DNA from 2 places in the Janthinobacterium sp. 1_2014MBL_MicDiv genome. Region 1 is predicted to be linked to the other one. Evidence: riboswitches for the same ligand, from Rfam matches in the RefSeq annotation. Region 1 holds a riboswitch; the other holds the start of a gene.
The links. A riboswitch is a leader RNA that binds a small molecule or an ion and turns the genes downstream of it on or off. The one in region 1 is predicted to bind thiamine pyrophosphate.
Positions count from the first base shown of each region.

Region 2: it holds a riboswitch for thiamine pyrophosphate, as region 1 does, so the genes downstream of both, thiC (phosphomethylpyrimidine synthase ThiC) here and YQ44_RS07475 (TonB-dependent siderophore receptor) in region 1, are expected to answer to the same signal.

Region 1 covers NZ_CP011319.1:1,676,920-1,685,646, forward strand. Annotated here, with positions in the region: gene YQ44_RS07450 (DUF4303 domain-containing protein) at 1-419, shown strand, start outside; gene YQ44_RS07455 (TetR/AcrR family transcriptional regulator) at 711-1,346, opposite strand; gene YQ44_RS07460 (DUF2867 domain-containing protein) at 1,426-1,944, shown strand; gene pnuC (nicotinamide riboside transporter PnuC) at 2,032-2,643, shown strand; gene YQ44_RS07470 (AAA family ATPase) at 2,640-3,191, shown strand; gene YQ44_RS07475 (TonB-dependent siderophore receptor) at 3,188-5,356, opposite strand; TPP riboswitch at 5,443-5,540, opposite strand; gene YQ44_RS07480 (iron-containing alcohol dehydrogenase) at 5,618-6,775, opposite strand; gene YQ44_RS07485 (ferritin family protein) at 6,923-7,228, shown strand; gene YQ44_RS07490 (Imm26 family immunity protein) at 7,441-7,920, shown strand; gene YQ44_RS07495 (sensor histidine kinase) at 8,054-8,727, opposite strand, start outside.
Region 2 covers NZ_CP011319.1:5,338,059-5,346,785, reverse strand. Annotated here, with positions in the region: gene YQ44_RS23100 (putative bifunctional diguanylate cyclase/phosphodiesterase) at 1-1,658, opposite strand, end outside; gene YQ44_RS23095 (Crp/Fnr family transcriptional regulator) at 1,900-2,640, shown strand; gene YQ44_RS23090 (hybrid sensor histidine kinase/response regulator) at 2,686-4,590, shown strand; gene YQ44_RS23085 (response regulator) at 4,619-5,425, shown strand; gene YQ44_RS23080 (hypothetical protein) at 5,480-5,749, shown strand; TPP riboswitch at 5,858-5,973, shown strand; gene thiC (phosphomethylpyrimidine synthase ThiC) at 6,063-7,976, shown strand; gene thiS (sulfur carrier protein ThiS) at 7,996-8,199, shown strand; gene YQ44_RS23065 (thiazole synthase) at 8,357-8,727, shown strand, end outside.

The DNA.
Region 1 (8,727 bases):
ATCAGACATTTTCAGCATTTGCCTTCAACGCCGTATCGTTCCCATCCATTTCGCTGAGCCTGGATACCGATCCCGATAGCCGGAAGCGCGACTATTACCCTCCCGACTGGTCGAACGAATGCATGGAGGTCGATGTGCCGGAAATGGGACAACTCTGGACGGATGGCTGCGCAAGGATCGACGGCGCGCTGATCGAGCTGATCGACGCCGCCGATGACGAGCAGCTGGGCGCCATCGAGGAAGGCTATCTGCACAGCCTCAGGAAAACCATGGTGCGGCTGGAAACGAGCCAGGCCTTCGACCAGATCAAGACATGCGCGGGTTTCTGGACCGTGGTCACGCAAGTCGATGCCGATACCGATGCAGAGGAGCGGCTGCTCGAGCAGGTGCGGCTGGCGGCAGCGAACAGCGACGCATGACGGGGCGGTGCGGGCAGGGACACCTGCAAGGCGGCGCCGCCGGCAGCCCCTGAAAATGGCCTCCGCTGCAACGGCGGCTTGCATGCCATATCAGGACTCGCCATAGCCTGATTCCTCCATCCCCGAGCGCAGGATCCCGGCCGCCACGCAGGGCGGCATCCTGCCGCACATACGCTGCTTCTCCGGCGCAGCGGCATCATGCCTGCCGCAGAGGTGCTGGCGCGACAGCCGCCACGCAGGGCGGCACATGACAGCAGGTGCGGCCGGCAACGCGATTGCCTGTCATCATTGCTATTGTTGTTCTCCCGCTTGCGGCTGCGCGGGCCGCAACGCTTCCACCGGCAACTGAAAGAAGCGCGGCACCATGGCCGGCGACAGATCGTCGCCGCCGTCCGTCATGGCCAGGCGGCCGCTCAGGAGCAGCATCACGTAGCCGTGGCCCAGCGACCAGCCGGCGCTGGCGGCGGCCTTGTCCCAGCGCGCATCGAGGCCCGCCTCGCGCACGGCCGCGCCCGCCGTCTGCAGCACGTACTGGAAACACGCCTGCGCCGCCTCCTGCAGGGCGGGGAACTGGCGCACGTCCTGGTGTTCGAACATCAGCCGGTAGTGGGCGGGCGCGGCCAGGGCGAATTCGATGTATTGCTGGCCCAGCAGCTGAAAGCGCTGTTCGGCGGGCAGGCTGCCCGGCGGCGGCAATTCGGCCTCCCATGTGGCGATCAGGCTGGCGAAGCCGGCCGCCGCCACCTCGGCCAGCAGGGCTTCCTTGCTGGGGAAGTGGCGGTACACGGCGGCGATCGACACGCCTACCGTGCGCGCCAGTTCGCGCAGCGACAGGGCGGCGTCGCTCTGCTGCGCCAGCTGGGCGATGGTGGCGGCGACCAGGGTGTCGCGCAGGTTGCCGTGATGGTAAGTACTGGTGTTGCTCATCGCTGTTTCCATTGCATGTTATCGCTGTTCACATTGTCGTGTATGATGTTCATGTTATCACTGAAAACATGGAGATCGCATGCAAGAGATGCACATCGCCGTCCGCACCGTGGCCCTGCCGACCGGCGCCGGCATCGCCCCCCTGTACCCGGGCAGCCACCTGGCCGACGCGTATGCCGTCGATTTGCCGAACGCGCGCGCGCGGGAGCTGGACATGGAAAGCCTGGCGCGCATGCTGCTGGGCAGCCAGCCGGGCTGGGCGCAAAAGCTGATGGTGCTGCGCGACGCCATCGTGGCGCTGTTCGGCATCAAGACGGCGAAGCAGATGGAAGCGAAGCCAGGCAAACGCATCGGCATCTTCCGCATCTTTGCCGTCAGCGACGACGAGATCATCGTGGGCGAGGATGACAGCCACCTCGATTTCCGTTTGTCGGTGCTGCGCAACAGGGAGGCGGGGCGGCATGGCAGCGTGACCCTGGCCAGCGTCGTGCACTGCCATAACCGGGTGGGGCGCGCGTACATCCTGCTGATCCGCCCGTTTCACAAGCTGATCGTGCGGCGTTCGCTGGCGCGCACGGCCAGGATGGGCTTCGTCTGAGCGGGGACTGGCGGCGGACGGCAGGGGCAATCTTGCTTATTCATGCCCGGTATTGCATACTGCGCCACCAGCCTCATCACGATTCCCATGAACGATACGCTTCTCCTGCTGGGTTTTGCCACCACGCCGCTTGAACTGATTTCCTTTGTCCTGGCATTGACAACCGTTGCGCTGAACATCCGCCAGAACCACTGGGCGTGGCTGTTCGCCATCATTTCCTCGGCCGCCTACGGTTTCGTGTTTTTCGAGTCGCGCCTGTATGGCGACATGGCCTTGCAGCTGCTGTTCATCACCGTCTCGTTCTGGGGCTGGTACCAGTGGCTGCACCCGGCCAGCGGCGGCAAGACCCTGCCCGTGACGCGCCTGAATGGCCGTGGCTGGCTAGCCTGCGCCGTCGGCTGGCTGGTCGGCTTCCTGCTCATTTCCTGGCTGCTGACGACGACGGACACGGACGTGCCCCACGCGGACGGCTTTCTGACGGCGGGCAGCCTGGTCGGTCAATTCCTGCTGTCGCGCAAGAAACTGGAAAACTGGGTCGCCTGGATCATCGTCGACGTGCTGTATGTGTGGCTGTACCTGCACAAGGGCCTGACCCTGACGGCCGTGCTGTATGCGTTCTTTGTCGTGATGGCCATCATCGGCCTGCTGGCGTGGCGCAAGGCGGCGCCGGCCGCGCCAGACGCCATGGTCCTCAAGTGACCGGGCGTTGCGTGCGCGTGGCCATCCTGGGCGCGGAATCGTCGGGCAAGTCGACCCTGGCGGCCGCCCTGGCCGAGCGTTATGGCAGCGTGTGGGTGCCGGAATACCTGCGTGAGTTTGTGGAAACGCAAGGCAGGGTGCCCGTGGCATCCGACCAGTATGGCATCGCCCGCATGCAGCTGGAGCGGGAAAACGCGGCCGCCGCGCAGGCGCGGCAATTTTTATTTTGCGACACGACGCCGCTGATGACGGCCGTCTACAGCCGCCATTACTTCCATGGCATCGATGCGCCGCTGGCCGCCCTGGCCGACGACTACCACTATGGCCTGACCCTGGTCACGGCGCCCGACAGCCCGTGGGTGGCCGACGGCTTGCAGCGCGAGTCGGAAGCCGTGCGCCAGCTGATCTACCGCTTGCTGCTCGAGGAACTCGACGCACGCGGCATCGCCTACCATGTGCTGCATGACAGCCTGGATGCGCGCCTGGCACAGGCGGCACCCTTGCTGCAGCAGGCGCTCGTTGCAGCGCCTGCCATTCCCCTCAATTAAAAGTCGAACTGCGCCGACACCTTCAATGTCCGGCTGGCGCCCGGGAACAGGTAGCCGCCCGCTTCCGGCGTCACGTCGCGCCAGTAGAACTTGTCCGTCAGGTTGTTGACGCTGGCGCGCAGCACGGCGGGCGTGCCGGCCAGGCGCGTGGCGTAGGCGGCGCCCACGTTGAACACGCTGTACGACGGCACGAAGGTGGTGTTGCTGTACTCAAAGGCTTTCCTGCCCGCATATTCCCAGCTGCCATTGACGTTCAGGCCCGCCACTTGCGGCACGGCGTAGTCGGCGCGCACGGCCGCCTTCAGGGCCGGCACGTTGGGCACGCGCTTGCCGTCCAGGTCCGCATTGCCCGTGTCCGACTGCTGGCTGTTCAGGGCCGTCAGGGACGCGCCCAGCTGCAGGTTGGCGGATGCCTTGCCCTGGGCCGACAGTTCCAGGCCACGGTGCTGGGCCTGGCCGGCACGCACGAAGTTGTACGCGGTTTTGCTGCTGTCGAGGTATTGGTTGAATTCCAGGCCCTTGCGGATCTGGAACAGGCTGGCGGCCACCATGAAGTCCGGCGTCACGTCCATCTTCACGCCGAACTCGATCTGCTTCGAGCGGCTCGGCGTCAGTTCCACGTTGGCGTTTTCCGCATAGCGGTCGGCCGTGCCGCCGTGTTCCATGCCCTGAGAGTAGGACGCATACACGGCGATATTGTCTTGCGGGTTGTACACCAGCGCCACGTTCGGCAGCAGGAAGTCGTGCTTGGCGCGGATTTCCTTGTCGGCCTTCAATACATACTGGTAGCCATCGACATCGATGTGGCGCAAGCCGCCATGCAGTTTCCAGTTCGGCGCCAGGCTGACGATGTCCTGCACGAAGACGGATTTTTCCTTGTCGTTGCGCACCAGGCGCACGGGGCCCGTGACGCCGTCGGACGGGGCGACGATGACGGGACGGTAGATATTGCTGATGCCCACTTCGTCGTACACGTATTTGCCGGCACGGTCCTTGCGGTTGAAATACGACACGCCGGCCGTGAATTCATGGCGCAGGCTGCCCGTGGCGAACTTGCCCTGGATCATGGCTTGCGCGCTCAGCGGCTTTTTCGTCTCGCCCAGGCTGCGGAAATCCCAGACGGAGAAGTCGCCGTTGCTGCAGAACACGGGGTCCCAGCCTTCCGGGCTGCAGCCGTACGGGTAGGCCGTATAGTCGTCGCGCTTGAACGAGTGCTGGTTGGCGGAGACGGTGGCATGCCAGTCGTCGTTGAACGCGTACTGGAAGCGCAGGCCGACGTTGCTGGTGACGGTTTCCACCGGGTGCGTCCACGGCTGCTTGTTGAGCATGGTGTCGGCGCTGACGTTCGACGGCAGGCGGCCGTTGCTCAGCAGCTGGAAGCCGGGCGCCGTCACTTGCGCCTTGTCCTGGTAGTCGGCGTCCAGTTGCAGCAGCGCCTGCGGCGAGATTTGCCAGTCGAAGGCGCCGGAAATGAATTTGCGGTTGCCGTCGGCGCCCTTGATGTAGGAGCGCAGGCGCTCGGCCGCCACGTTGACGCGGTAGCCGAAGCGCGTGTCTTCCAGGCGTCCGCCCACGTCGACGGCGCCGTACAGCGTGCCCCGTTCGCGCGCTTCCAGCGTGACCGTGCGCAGCGGCGCATTCGTCGGGCGCTTGACGATGAAGTCGATCACGCCGCCCGGCGCGGCCATGCCTGCCTGCAAGCCTGCCAGGCCCTTCAGCACTTCGATGCGTTCCTTGTTTTCCAGCGGAATTTGCGTGTCGCCGGGAATGGCGACGCCATCCTTGCGGTAGCTGGAATTGGTGTCGAGCTTGAAGCCGCGTATCGTAAACTGTTCCGCATAGCCGACGGCGTTGTAGGAATCGTTGATGCTGGCGTCGAGCTTGACGGCATCGCTGAGATTGCGGATCTGCAGGTCCTGCAATTCTTTTTGCCCGATGACGGTGACGCTGGCCGGCGTCTGCAGCAGCGGCGCGTCGGAAAAGCCGCCCACGGAGGCGCGCTTGGCGGCCGGCGCCTTGCTGGCCGTGACGATGACTTCGGTCATGCTTTGCGCATCGGCTTCGGCGGTGTCATTGACGGCCAGGGCGGGCGCGGCAAACGCGTGCAGGATGGCCAGGGTCAGTACAGGACGTGAAAAATGCGCAGATAAATTCGGTGTGGACATAGATTGCTCGTGGTTCAAGCCGTCTCTGGGAAAGAGCACGGCAGGCTGCTTGTTCGGCTGGCGCCAACGCAGGAGCTATCAAAGGAGGGAGGTACTTTGCGCTTTCCTTCGCTGGCATTATCCAGATCAGGTACGAAGGGTATCTCTCACCCGGATAACGACTCCAGGACCCCTAGCGAAACGACAGCTTAGCATGAACCACGGCCCGCTGTCCCGCTGGCTGACCGTTTTACAACAGTGTGGGCAGATTCTAAAACCAGGCTACAGGCTCAGCTCCAGCACCTTGCGGCTGACGGCGGGCGTCACTTCGCGCTGCTCGCCCAGCGCCGTCATGCCGTGCGCTTCCAGTGCCGCCACGACGGCGTCCACGCTGGCATGGTTCAGGCCATAGTCGGCCAGGCGCGTCTTGACGCCCATGTGGCGGAAGAAGAATTCCGTGCGCGCGATGGCCGCCTCGATGCGGCCATCCTCGTCGCCGCCGTCGAGGCCCCACACGCGGGCCGCGTACTGCAGCAGCTTGGCGCGCTTGGCCTGCTTGCGCACGCGCAACATGCTGGGCAGGATGATGGCCAGCGTCTGCGCGTGATCGAGCTCGTACAGGGCCGTCAATTCATGGCCGATGGCGTGCGTGGACCAGTCCTGCGGCACGCCCACGCCGATCAGGCCATTCAAGGCCAGGGTGGCGCTCCACATCACGTTGGCGCGCACGTCGTAGTCGTCCGGGTGGGACAGGGCCTTCGGGCCTTCCTCGATCAGGGTCAGCAGGATGCCTTCGGCGAAGCGGTCTTGCACGGACGCGTTGACGGGGTAGGTCAGGTATTGCTCCATCACATGCGCGAAGGCATCGACGACGCCATTGCCCACCTGGCGCAGCGGCAGGGTGAACGTCTTCGTGGGATCCAGCACCGAGAATTTAGGATAGACCTTGCGGCTCATGAACGAGCGCTTTTCCTGCGTGGCCTTGCGCGTGATCACGGCCGAGCCATTCATTTCGGAACCCGTGGCCGGCAGGGTCAGCACGGTGCCGAAGGGCAGGGCGGCGTCGACGATCTTGCCGCCTTTCGCCAGGATGTCCCAGGCCTCGCCTTCATGCAGCGCGGCCGCGGCGATGAACTTGGTGCCGTCGACCACGGAACCGCCGCCGACGGCCAGCAGGAAATCGATGCGCTCGCTTTTCACGAGGGCCACGGCCTGCATCAGGGTTTCATAGCTGGGATTCGGTTCGATGCCGGCAAATTCCAGCACCGTGTGGCCGGCCAGCGCCGCGCGCACCTCATCGTAGACGCCGTTCTGCTTGATGCTGCCGCCGCCATACGTCATCAGCACCCTCGCCTGCGGCGGGATCAGCGCCGTGATGGCGGCGATCTGGCCCTGGCCGAAGAGGATTTGCGTCGGATTGTAGAAATCGAAATTGAACATGGGGCTCCCGCTGCGATGTGTAGGCTAATGCCGAGCCATGATTATGGCCGAACGGGGCGAAACGTGTCGTGGGCGCTTGAGCTTTTCGCCCGCGCGGCGGAGAATGCAGCGCAGGCCATATCACCCACTACGCGAAAAGGAAGCCGCATGACCACCGTCCCACTGGAAGAATCCGATTTGCCCGCCACCGCGCTCGACATGCACCGCGCCATCGGCGCCGCCATCGCCGCGCTGCAAGCGCTGGACCTGAACAGCCAGCGCTTCGAGGCGTGCACCGACCCGGAACTGCGCCGCGTGCTCGCGCATGCGGGCGATACCAGCCGCAAGGAAGTCGCCATGCTGCTCGAATGGATGCGCCGCCGCGACGCGCGCCTGGACAAGGAAATGAAGGAAGCGCTGTTCAAGGCGGGCCCCATCGTGGCCCAGTATCATTATGATGAAAAAGTATCGTAACTATTGGTTTGTTGCCGTGGCGTACCATGCGCCACACCGGCCTTGCTTCGCGTAGACTGTGGCCCTAATTGAATTTAACGTCGGCGAGCGGCGTTGCGAGCGGATGCGCGTTGTGGCCGAGGAGCGGAACTGTACTGAGGTACAGCGAGCACCGGAGGCCGCAAATCGCGCCGCGCAGTCGCCGTTGCCCGGCGTCTTCCTGAGGGTTTTATATGAAGTCATTACCATACCGAGAAGGCAGCTGGTTTGCCGTGCCCTTGCCGGGCGGCGGCTATGCCGTCGGCGTGGTGGCGCGCACGGCGCCTGCCGGACGCATCATGCTGGCGTATATGTTCGGGCCGAAGCGCGACAGCCTGCCCGCGCTGGATGAACTGGAAGCCTTGCAGCCGGAGCAGGCCGTGCGCCGCCTGCGCACGGGCGACATGGCCCTGCTCAACGAACGCTGGCCCCTGCTGGGCGACAGCCGCCATTGGAACCGCGCCGCCTGGCCCATGCCGGCGTTTATCCGCCGTAACGAATCGCTGCAGCGCGCGTGGCGCGCCAGCTATGCGGACGCCGATCCGGCCAAGCTGGACCGCGAGGAATCGATACCCTTCGATACGCCGGGCATGGAAAGCGATTCCCTGTACGGTTACGGGGCCACGGAATTGTTGATGAATAAATTGCTGGCGCAGGAGCAGGCGTCCGCTTGACCGTTGTCGGGCGGCGGAGACGCCGGAGCCGGCAGCGTAGGCGGATTGGCGCCTGGCGCGCAATCCGACAGGAATAGCCAACAATGTTGTCGGATTACGCGAGGCAAGACCTCGCCGATCCGACCTACGCCGCTTATACCGCCGGCAAGCTGATCTGAAACGCCAGGCCGCCGCCTTCGCGGTTGCGCACCTGCAGTTCGGCGCCGTGGCGCAGCAGCACGCGGTCGACGATGGCCAGGCCCAGCCCGGCACCGTTTGCCTGGCCGCGCGCCGTGTCGAGGCGGGTGAAGGGTTTCAGCAGCTGCTCGATCTTTTCCGCCGGCACGCCGGTGCCATGGTCCTGCACTTCGATGATGACTTTTTTCGCGCCATGGCTGGTGCGCACCTGGCAGGCGATGTCGATTTCCGTCACGTCGCTGCCCGGCGTCTTGCCATAGCGGCGCGCATTCTCGATCAGGTTGTTCAGCACGCGGCGCAGGTCCGTGGCATTGCCCATCGCCTGCGCGCCATCGGCGATCGTCGCATTGATCTTCACGTCGGGCAGGCGCATCGCTTCGCGCGCCATGTCGCTGAGCAAGCCGCTCAAGTCCACATTCGTAAAACTCGACGCTTCCGTCGGCCTGGCGTAGTCGAGGAACTGGCCGATGATGGCGTCCATCTGCCCGATATCGGACTGGATGCCTTCGCGCGCCTCGTCCGACAGGTTCGCCATTTCCACTTCCAGCTGCATGCGCGCCAGCGGCGTGCGCAAATCGTGCGAGATGCCGGCCAGGATCACGGCGCGGTCCGATTCCACCTGCTGCAGGT
Region 2 (8,727 bases), 2.8 Mb from region 1:
CCCGTCTCGGCCAGCGCCTGCGCCACCGCATGCAGCAGGTTCTTTTGCTTGAATTGCCGCGCCGACAGATTGACGGCCAGGCGCAGCGGCCCATGGCCGGCCAGCTGCCAGGCACGCGCCTGCGCGCACGCCGTGCGCAGCACCCAGTCGCCGATGGGCGTGATCAAGCCCATTTCCTCGGCCAGGCCGATGAAGCTGGCCGGCGCGATGCGTCCCAGTTGCGGATGGTTCCAGCGCAGCAGCGCTTCCATGCCCGTCACGGCGCCGCTGGCCAGGTCCAGCTGCGGCTGGTATTCGAGGTGGAACTGCCCGCGCTCCAGGGCGTGGCGCAATTCTCCCTCCAGTTCCAGCCGCTCCAGCGTGCCCGCATTCATGCTCGACGCATAGAATTGCCAGTGGCCCCGTCCCTGTTCCTTGGCGCGGTACATGGCGATGTCGGCATGCTTGATCAGGGTATCGCCATCGTTGCCATCGTCGGGATACACGGCCACGCCCATGCAGCAGCTGAGAAAGAATTCATATTCGCCCAGCTGCAGCGGCCGCGCCACGGCGTCGAGGATGCGCTGCAGGATGGCCGCGCCCGGTTCGCCATCGCCATGCTGGGGCAGCAGCAGCACGAATTCGTCGCCGCCCAGGCGCGCCACCGTGTCGACTTCGCGCGTGGCGTCGCGCAGGCGCTCGGCCACGCTTTTCAGCACGCTGTCGCCCGCGTCGTGGCCCAGGGTATCGTTGACGAACTTGAAGCGGTCGAGGTCGATGAAGACCACCCACAGGGGCAGCTTGCTGCGCCGCGCCACGGCCATTGCCTGCTCCAGCCGCTCGCGCAGCAGCAGGCGGTTGGCCAGGCCCGTCAGGACGTCGTGCCGCGACTGGAATTCCAGCTGCTGCTCGAAGCGCATGACGGTGCTGATGTCGTATTGCGCGACGACAAAGTGGCTGACGGGGCCATCGCCATCGTCGCGCACGGGCGCCACGAACAGTTCGCTCCAGTAGCAGCTGCCATCCCTGCGGTAATTGCGCACGATGGCCTTGCCCTCGCGCCGCTCGCGCAGGGCCGCGGTAATTGCATGCATGTCCTGCCGCGCATGTTCGGGACCCTGCAAGTCTTCCAGGCGCTGCCCGATGACTTCGCTGGCCGCATAGCCGGTGATGCGCTCGAACGCGGGATTCACGTATTCGATCAGGTAGCCGGGCGCGTCGGCGCTGCACAGGATGATGGCATTGGCCGACACTTCGATGATGCGTTCGCGCAAGCGCAGCGATTTTTCATTGTGCATGCGCGCGGCGATGTCCTCGGACAGGCGCAGATTGGCAAACTGCAGGGCCGCCGTGCGTTCGCCCGTGATGCGCGCAATGACGCTGTTGCGCGACACCAGCTGGTAGACATAGGCGGCCGCCAGCAGGCTCGACAGCAGTCCGCCCAGCAGCACATACAGCGAACCGCGGCGGTTGGCGTCGAACGTCAGCCCGTGCGCGGGCAGCAGGGCGGCGCTCAGCGCATGACCGCTGGCGTGGTGCTGCCACAGCAGCCTGGCGCTTTCCGCTTCGATCTGGCGCGCCGAGACATAGCACAGGGCCGTCAGGCACAGCCCGGCCGCCAGCGTGAGCAGGGCCGAGGTGGAGACGGAAATGGAGATGCGCTTGAAGAATGATTGCATGGTGGCGTCCGGTGGCTGTGCGCGCCGGTGCGTGTCCATGATCAGGTCGCCCGGTTAGGACTGGACTGTAGGGCCGTGGCCGATTCAGCGTCCGTACGCTAGCGAACGGACGACCATGCCAACAAGAAATATAGTCGGGCCACTGTGCAAGCGCTGTGTTACGCTGCACAGCATGGCGGCTCTCGTTCGGACGCCTTTCACATATCCCCTAGCTGACGACTGGAAACCAGGAACCCTGCCCATGTCGAGTCCGCATGCCCAGTTGCACAACCCGAATCAAAACCATTTGCTCGCCGCCATGCTCGACGCCGATTTCGCGCGCCTGGCGCCGCACCTCGAGCAAGTGCCGATGCTGCTGGGCGACGTGATCTACGATTCGGGCGACAAGCTGCAGCATGTGCACTTTCCCACCACGGCCATCGTATCCCTGCATTACCTGCTGGAAAACGGCGGCTCATCCGAGATCGCCGGCGTCGGCAATGAGGGCATGGTGGGCGTGTCGCTGTTCATGGGCGGCAATTCCACGCCGAGCCGCGCCGTCGTGCAGACGGGCGGCGTCGGCTATCGCCTGAAGGCGCATCTGCTGATGGAGGAATTCGACCGCGCCGGCCCCGTCATGCGTTTGCTGCTGCGCTATACGCAGGCGCTGATCACGCAAATGTCGCAGACGGCCGTGTGCAACCGCCACCATACGGTGGAACAGCAGCTGTGCCGCTGGCTGCTGCTGACCATGGACCGCCTGCCGGGCCGCGAGCTGACGATGACGCAGGAATTGATTGCCAACATGCTGGGCGTGCGCCGCGAAGGCGTGACGGAAGCGGCGGGCCGCCTGCAGGCGCGCGGCTTCATCAGCTATCGGCGCGGGCATATCACGGTGCAGGACCGCGCCGGCCTCGAAGGCCATGTGTGCGAATGCTATGGCGTGGTGAAGAAGGAATTCGCGCGCCTGTTGTCGGACGTGCGCCAGCGCCAGGGCCACTGAGTTTCCCCGTCCCCTCTTTCATTGTCGTTACAGCCAGGCCATTCCATGCACACAGTTGATAAACTCCCCTCCCGCGCCCCATCGCGCTGGCCCATGGCGCTGGCGTTTTCGTTCAGCGCCATCGTGCTGCTGGCCGTCGGCGTGCTGGCCTGGCGCGCCCCGTTCGAGACGGCGTGCGTGATCGACGCGCTGGTGTTCCTGCTGCTGATGCTGCTGGCGGCGCTGTACCGGCGCACGGTGGCGGCCAGCCTGCCGCGCCAGCTGCTCAAGGCGGGCGCCTTGCAGGACGCGATTTTCAACAGCGCCAACTTCTCGTGCATCGCCACCGATGCGCAGGGCGTGATCCAGATTTTCAATGTGGGCGCCGAACGCATGCTCGGCTACGCAGCCGGCGAGGTGGTCGACAAGCTGACGCCGGCCGGTATTTCCGATGCACAAGAAATCGTCGCGCGCGCTGCCGCCCTCAGCGCCGAACTCGATACGCGCATCACGCCCGGCGTGGAAGCGCTGGTGTTCAAGGCCACGCGCGGCATCGAGGATATCTACGAGCTCACGTATATCCGCAAGGATGGCAGCCGCTTTCCCGCCATCGTCTCCGTGACGGCCCTGCGCGACGCGCAAAGCAAGGTCATCGGCTATCTGCTGATCGGCACGGACAACACGGCGCGCAAGCAGGTCGAGGCGGAACAGGCGCTGCTGGACCAGCGCCTGCAGGAGCAGCAGGCGTACACGCGCTCGCTGGTCGAGAGCAACAATGCCGAGCTGAAAAAGGCGCGCCAGGTGGCGGAAAAGGCCAACCGCGCCAAGTCGGAATTCCTGTCGAGCATGAGCCATGAATTGCGCACGCCGCTGAACGCCGTGCTGGGCTTTGCGCAGCTGATGGCGTCCGACGTGCCGCCGCCCACGGTGCCGCAGCAGCGCTCGATCGAACAGATCCTCAAGGGCGGCTGGTATCTCTTGCGCTTGATCAATGAAATCCTCGACCTGGCCATGATCGAATCGGGCAAGGTCACCCTGTCGCAGGAAGCGATGTCCTTGCTCGACGTGCTGCAGGATTGCCAGGCGATGATCGCGCCGCAGGCGGAAAAGCGCGGCATCCGCATGCAGTTTCCCCGCTGTGGCCAGGCCTTCTACGTGCATGCGGACCGCACGCGCGTGAAACAGGTGATGGTCAACCTGCTGTCGAACGCCATCAAGTACAACCATTCCGGCGGCACCGTCACCGTCGAATGCAGCCGGAATGGCGACAAGGTGAGGGTCAGCGTGCGTGACAGCGGCGCCGGCCTCGATGCGGGCCAGGTGGCGCAGCTGTTCCAGCCGTTCAACCGCCTGGGGCAGGAAAACAGCACGGAAGAGGGCACGGGTATCGGCCTCGTCGTTACCAAGCAGCTGGTCGAACTGATGGGCGGCGCCATCGGCGTCGACAGCACCGTCGGCGTGGGCACCACCTTCTGGTTCGAGCTGGCCGCCAGCACTGCACCGTCACTGGTGCTGGGCGACGGCGATGCGTTGCCGCAGGTGCAAGAGCCGCAGGAAAGCCAGCGCACCTTGCTGTACGTGGAAGACAATCCCGCCAACCTGGCGCTGGTGGAGCAATTGATCGCCCGCCGCAGCGACCTGAAGCTGCTGACGGCCATCGATGCGCACCTGGGCATCGACCTGGCGCGCACCTACCAGCCCGATGTGATCTTGATGGATATCAACCTGCCCGGCATCAGCGGCTATGGCGCGCTGCATATCCTGCACGACGATCCGCTGACCAGCCACATTCCCGTGATGGCGCTGTCGGCCAACGCCGTGCCGCGCGACATCGAAAAAGGCCTGGAAGCTGGCTTCTTCCGCTATCTGACCAAGCCGATCAAGGTCGTCGAATTCATGGATGCGCTCGACGTGGCCCTGCACCATGCGGCAGCGCACGGCCTGGCCGACGACACTCACGCAGTACGCTAATTCAGCATTTATTTTTAGGAATACCGCCATGCTTCAAGCCACCGAGATTCTGAACGCCAGCATCCTCATCGTCGATGACCAGGAGGCCAACGTCATGCTGCTGGAACAGGTGCTGCGCAATGCCGGCTACACGCGCATCACGTCCACCATGGACCCGCAAGCCGTGCGCGCGCTGCACCAGCAGCACCGCTACGATTTGATCCTGCTCGACTTGCAGATGCCGGAAATGGATGGCTTCGAGGTGATGGAAGGCTTGCGCGACATCGAGGCAGGCAGTTACCTGCCCGTGCTGGTGATCACGGCCCAGCCTGGCCACAAGCTGCGCGCGCTGCAGGCCGGCGCCAAGGATTTCGTCAGCAAGCCCTTCGACCTGGTGGAAGTCAAGACGCGCATCCACAACATGCTGGAAGTACGCCTGCTGTACCAGAAGCTGGGCGACTACAGCAAGTCGCTGGAACAGATGGTGGAAGCGCGCACGGCCGAACTGCGCGAAAGCGAAGCGCGCTTCCAGCGCTTCACGGAACTGTCGTCGGACTGGTACTGGGAACAGGATGCGCAGGGCAATTTGACGCGCTTTTCCGGCCCCGTGGCCGAGATGCTGGGCATCGGCAGCGAAGACGAGCCGCAGCGCTGGAACGCCGCCGAGCGTGCCTTGCTCGACGCCAAGATCGCCGCGCGCGAACCGTTCCTCGACTTCATCTACAGCCGCGCCAACCCGGACGGCAGCACGCAGTACCTGCAGGTCAGCGGCGAACCGATGTTCGACAATGGCAGCCGCTTCATCGGCTACCGCGGCATCGGCCTCGATGTCACGGCGCGCCTGCGCACTGCCTGATTGGCGGGCGGCTGATTTATACTTGTTGCCATTCACATCGACAAGGAAAGCATCATGGCTGACAAACTGCCTCCGGCGACACCGCCGCAATACTGGTTCCCCGCCAAGACCTATGGCTGGGGCTGGGGCATGCCCATCACCTGGCAGGGCTGGCTGGTCTTCCTCGGCGCGCTGGCGCTGTTCGCCTGCGGCGCCTATCTGTTCCCGCCGCAGGAATCGCTGGCGCCGTACATCGTCTATGAAGTCGTCATCGCCGCCGCGCTCGTCGGCGTGTGCTGGCTGAAAGGCGAACCGACCAGCTGGCGCTGGGGCAAGAAGAAATAAATGTCCGCGCATCGTTTGCAAGGCAAGCGATGCGCAAAGACGACAGCTGCAAGAAATCATCTGGCCACGCGGCGCGAACCGCGTATAATTGGCTCGCTGCCGCAAGGCGGCAAACGCTAGGGGTCCTGCCTTTCGCTGTGGAAACACGGTGCAAGCGCGGGTGAGAAATACCCTCCGAACCTGATCTGGATAATGCCAGCGAAGGGAAGCTTTAGGATGAACGCACCCCGCCTTTCCGCGTGCGCGCAGCCGAACCTCCTTAGCTGGCTCCAGGCTATAAATAGTCTAGCTGCAGTCTAGCCAAGGAGCCAAAATGAACGCCAATCCGAAATTCCTTTCCGCCACCGCCACGGTCGACGAAGCCGCCATCGCGCCGCTGCCCAATTCGCGCAAGATTTATGTCGAAGGCAGCCGCCCCGACATCCGCGTGCCCATGCGCGCCATCAGCCAGTCCGACACGGAAGCGTCGTTCGGCGGCGAAAAGAATCCGCCGATCTACGTGTACGATACGTCCGGCCCGTACACGGACCCGGACGTGCAGATCGACATCCGCTCGGGCCTCGATACGCCGCGCCTGCCGTGGATACTCGAGCGTGCCGACACGGAAGAATTGCCAGGTCCCACCTCCGACTACGGCATCGCCCGCCTGGCCGACCCGAAACTGGCCGAGCTGCGCTTCAACCTGCACCGCAAGCCGCGCCGCGCCATTGCCGGCAAGAACGTGACGCAGATGCATTACGCGCGCCAGGGCATCATCACGCCGGAAATGGAATTCGTCGCCATCCGCGAAAACATGCGCCGGCAAGAGTATTTGCGCGAGCTCAAGGCTTCCGGCCCCATGGGCGAGCGGATGGCCGAGATGATGGGCCGCCAGCACCCTGGCCAGTCGTTTGGCGCCAGCATCCCGGCCGAAATCACGCCCGAGTTCGTGCGCGAGGAAATCGCCCGCGGCCGCGCCATCATCCCTGCCAACATCAACCACCCGGAAGTCGAACCGATGATCATCGGCCGCAATTTCCTGGTGAAAATTAACGCAAATATCGGCAACTCGGCCGTCACGTCGTCCATCGGCGAGGAAGTGGAAAAGATGACCTGGGCCATCCGCTGGGGCGGCGACAATGTGATGGACTTGTCGACTGGCAAGCACATCCACGAGACGCGCGAATGGATCGTGCGCAACAGCCCCGTGCCCATCGGTACCGTGCCCATCTACCAGGCGCTGGAAAAGGTCAATGGCAAGGCAGAAGATTTAACGTGGGAAATTTTCCGCGACACCCTGATCGAGCAGGCCGAGCAGGGCGTCGACTACTTCACCATCCACGCCGGCGTGCTGCTGCGCTATGTGCCGATGACGGCCAAGCGCTTGACGGGCATCGTTTCGCGCGGCGGCTCCATCATGGCGAAATGGTGCCTGGCCCACCACCAGGAATCGTTCCTGTACACGCATTTCGAAGAGATTTGCGAGATCATGAAGGCATATGACGTCTCGTTCTCGCTGGGCGACGGCCTGCGTCCCGGCTCCATCTACGACGCCAACGACGAGGCGCAGCTGGGCGAGCTGAAGACCCTGGGCGAGCTGACGCAGATCGCCTGGAAGCACGACGTGCAAGTGATGATCGAAGGCCCGGGCCACGTGCCCATGCAATTGATAAAGGAAAACATGGACTTGCAGCTGGAGCAGTGCGGCGAGGCGCCGTTCTACACCCTGGGGCCGCTGACGACCGACATCGCGCCCGGCTACGACCACATCACCTCGGGCATCGGCGCGGCCATGATCGGCTGGTACGGCACGGCCATGCTGTGCTACGTGACGCCGAAGGAGCACCTGGGCTTGCCGAACAAGGCGGACGTCAAGGACGGCATCATCACCTACAAGATCGCGGCGCATGCGGCCGACCTGGCGAAGGGCCACCCGGGCGCGCAGATCCGCGACAACGCGCTGTCGAAGGCGCGTTTCGAATTCCGCTGGGACGACCAGTTCAACATCGGCCTGGACCCGGACAAGGCGCGCGAATTCCACGATGAAACCTTGCCCAAGGATTCGGCCAAGGTGGCGCATTTCTGCTCCATGTGCGGCCCCCACTTCTGTTCGATGAAGATCACGCAGGAAGTGCGCGAATACGCGGCCGGCATGGGCATTGCGGAAGACAAGGCGCTGAAGCAGGGCATGGAAGTGAAAGCCATCGAGTTCATCAAGAACGGCGCCGAGCTGTACCGCAAGGTCTGAGGGAGGCGTGATGAGTGCATTGATACCGATCATGCTCAACGGCGCGCCGCACCAGGTGCCGCCCGGGCAAACCCTGGATCAACTGATCGCCGCGCTGTCGCTGGAAAACCAGGCGCTGGCGCTGGCCGTCAACCGCAGCGTGGTGCCGCGCAAGGCGTGGCGGGACAGGGTCCTGGAAACCCAGGACCAGGTGGAGATCGTCCGCGCCATCGGCGGCGGCTAAAAATGTCCAAGCAAACCTGCTGCGCGTCGCGCTTTGCGGCCTGCGATGCTCACCGGCTCGGCGCGCCCGTGCCCTGGCACGGTGGCGCGTCTCGGCCACAAATCATCGCCGCTCGCGACGGTTTTCTTCGGACGTTTAAAAACTTAAGGAACAGCATATGCATACCGCAACAAACAACGACCTGCTGACGATCGCAGGAAAACAGTATCAATCGCGCCTGCTGGTGGGCAGCGGCAAGTACAAGGACTTGCCGCAGACGCGCGAAGCGACGGACGCGGCCGAGGCGCAGATCATCACGGTGGCGATCCGCCGCGTGAATATCGGGCAAGATCCGAATGCGCCCAGCCTGCTCGACTTCGTGCCGCCCGAGCAGTACACCATACTCCCGAACACGGCCGGCTGCTACAACGCCAAGGATGCCGTGTACACCTTGCAGCTGGCGCGCGAACTGCTGGGCGGGCGCAATCTGGTGAAACTGGAAGTGCTGGGCGACGAAAAGACCCTGTTCCCGCACATGCCGGAAACCCT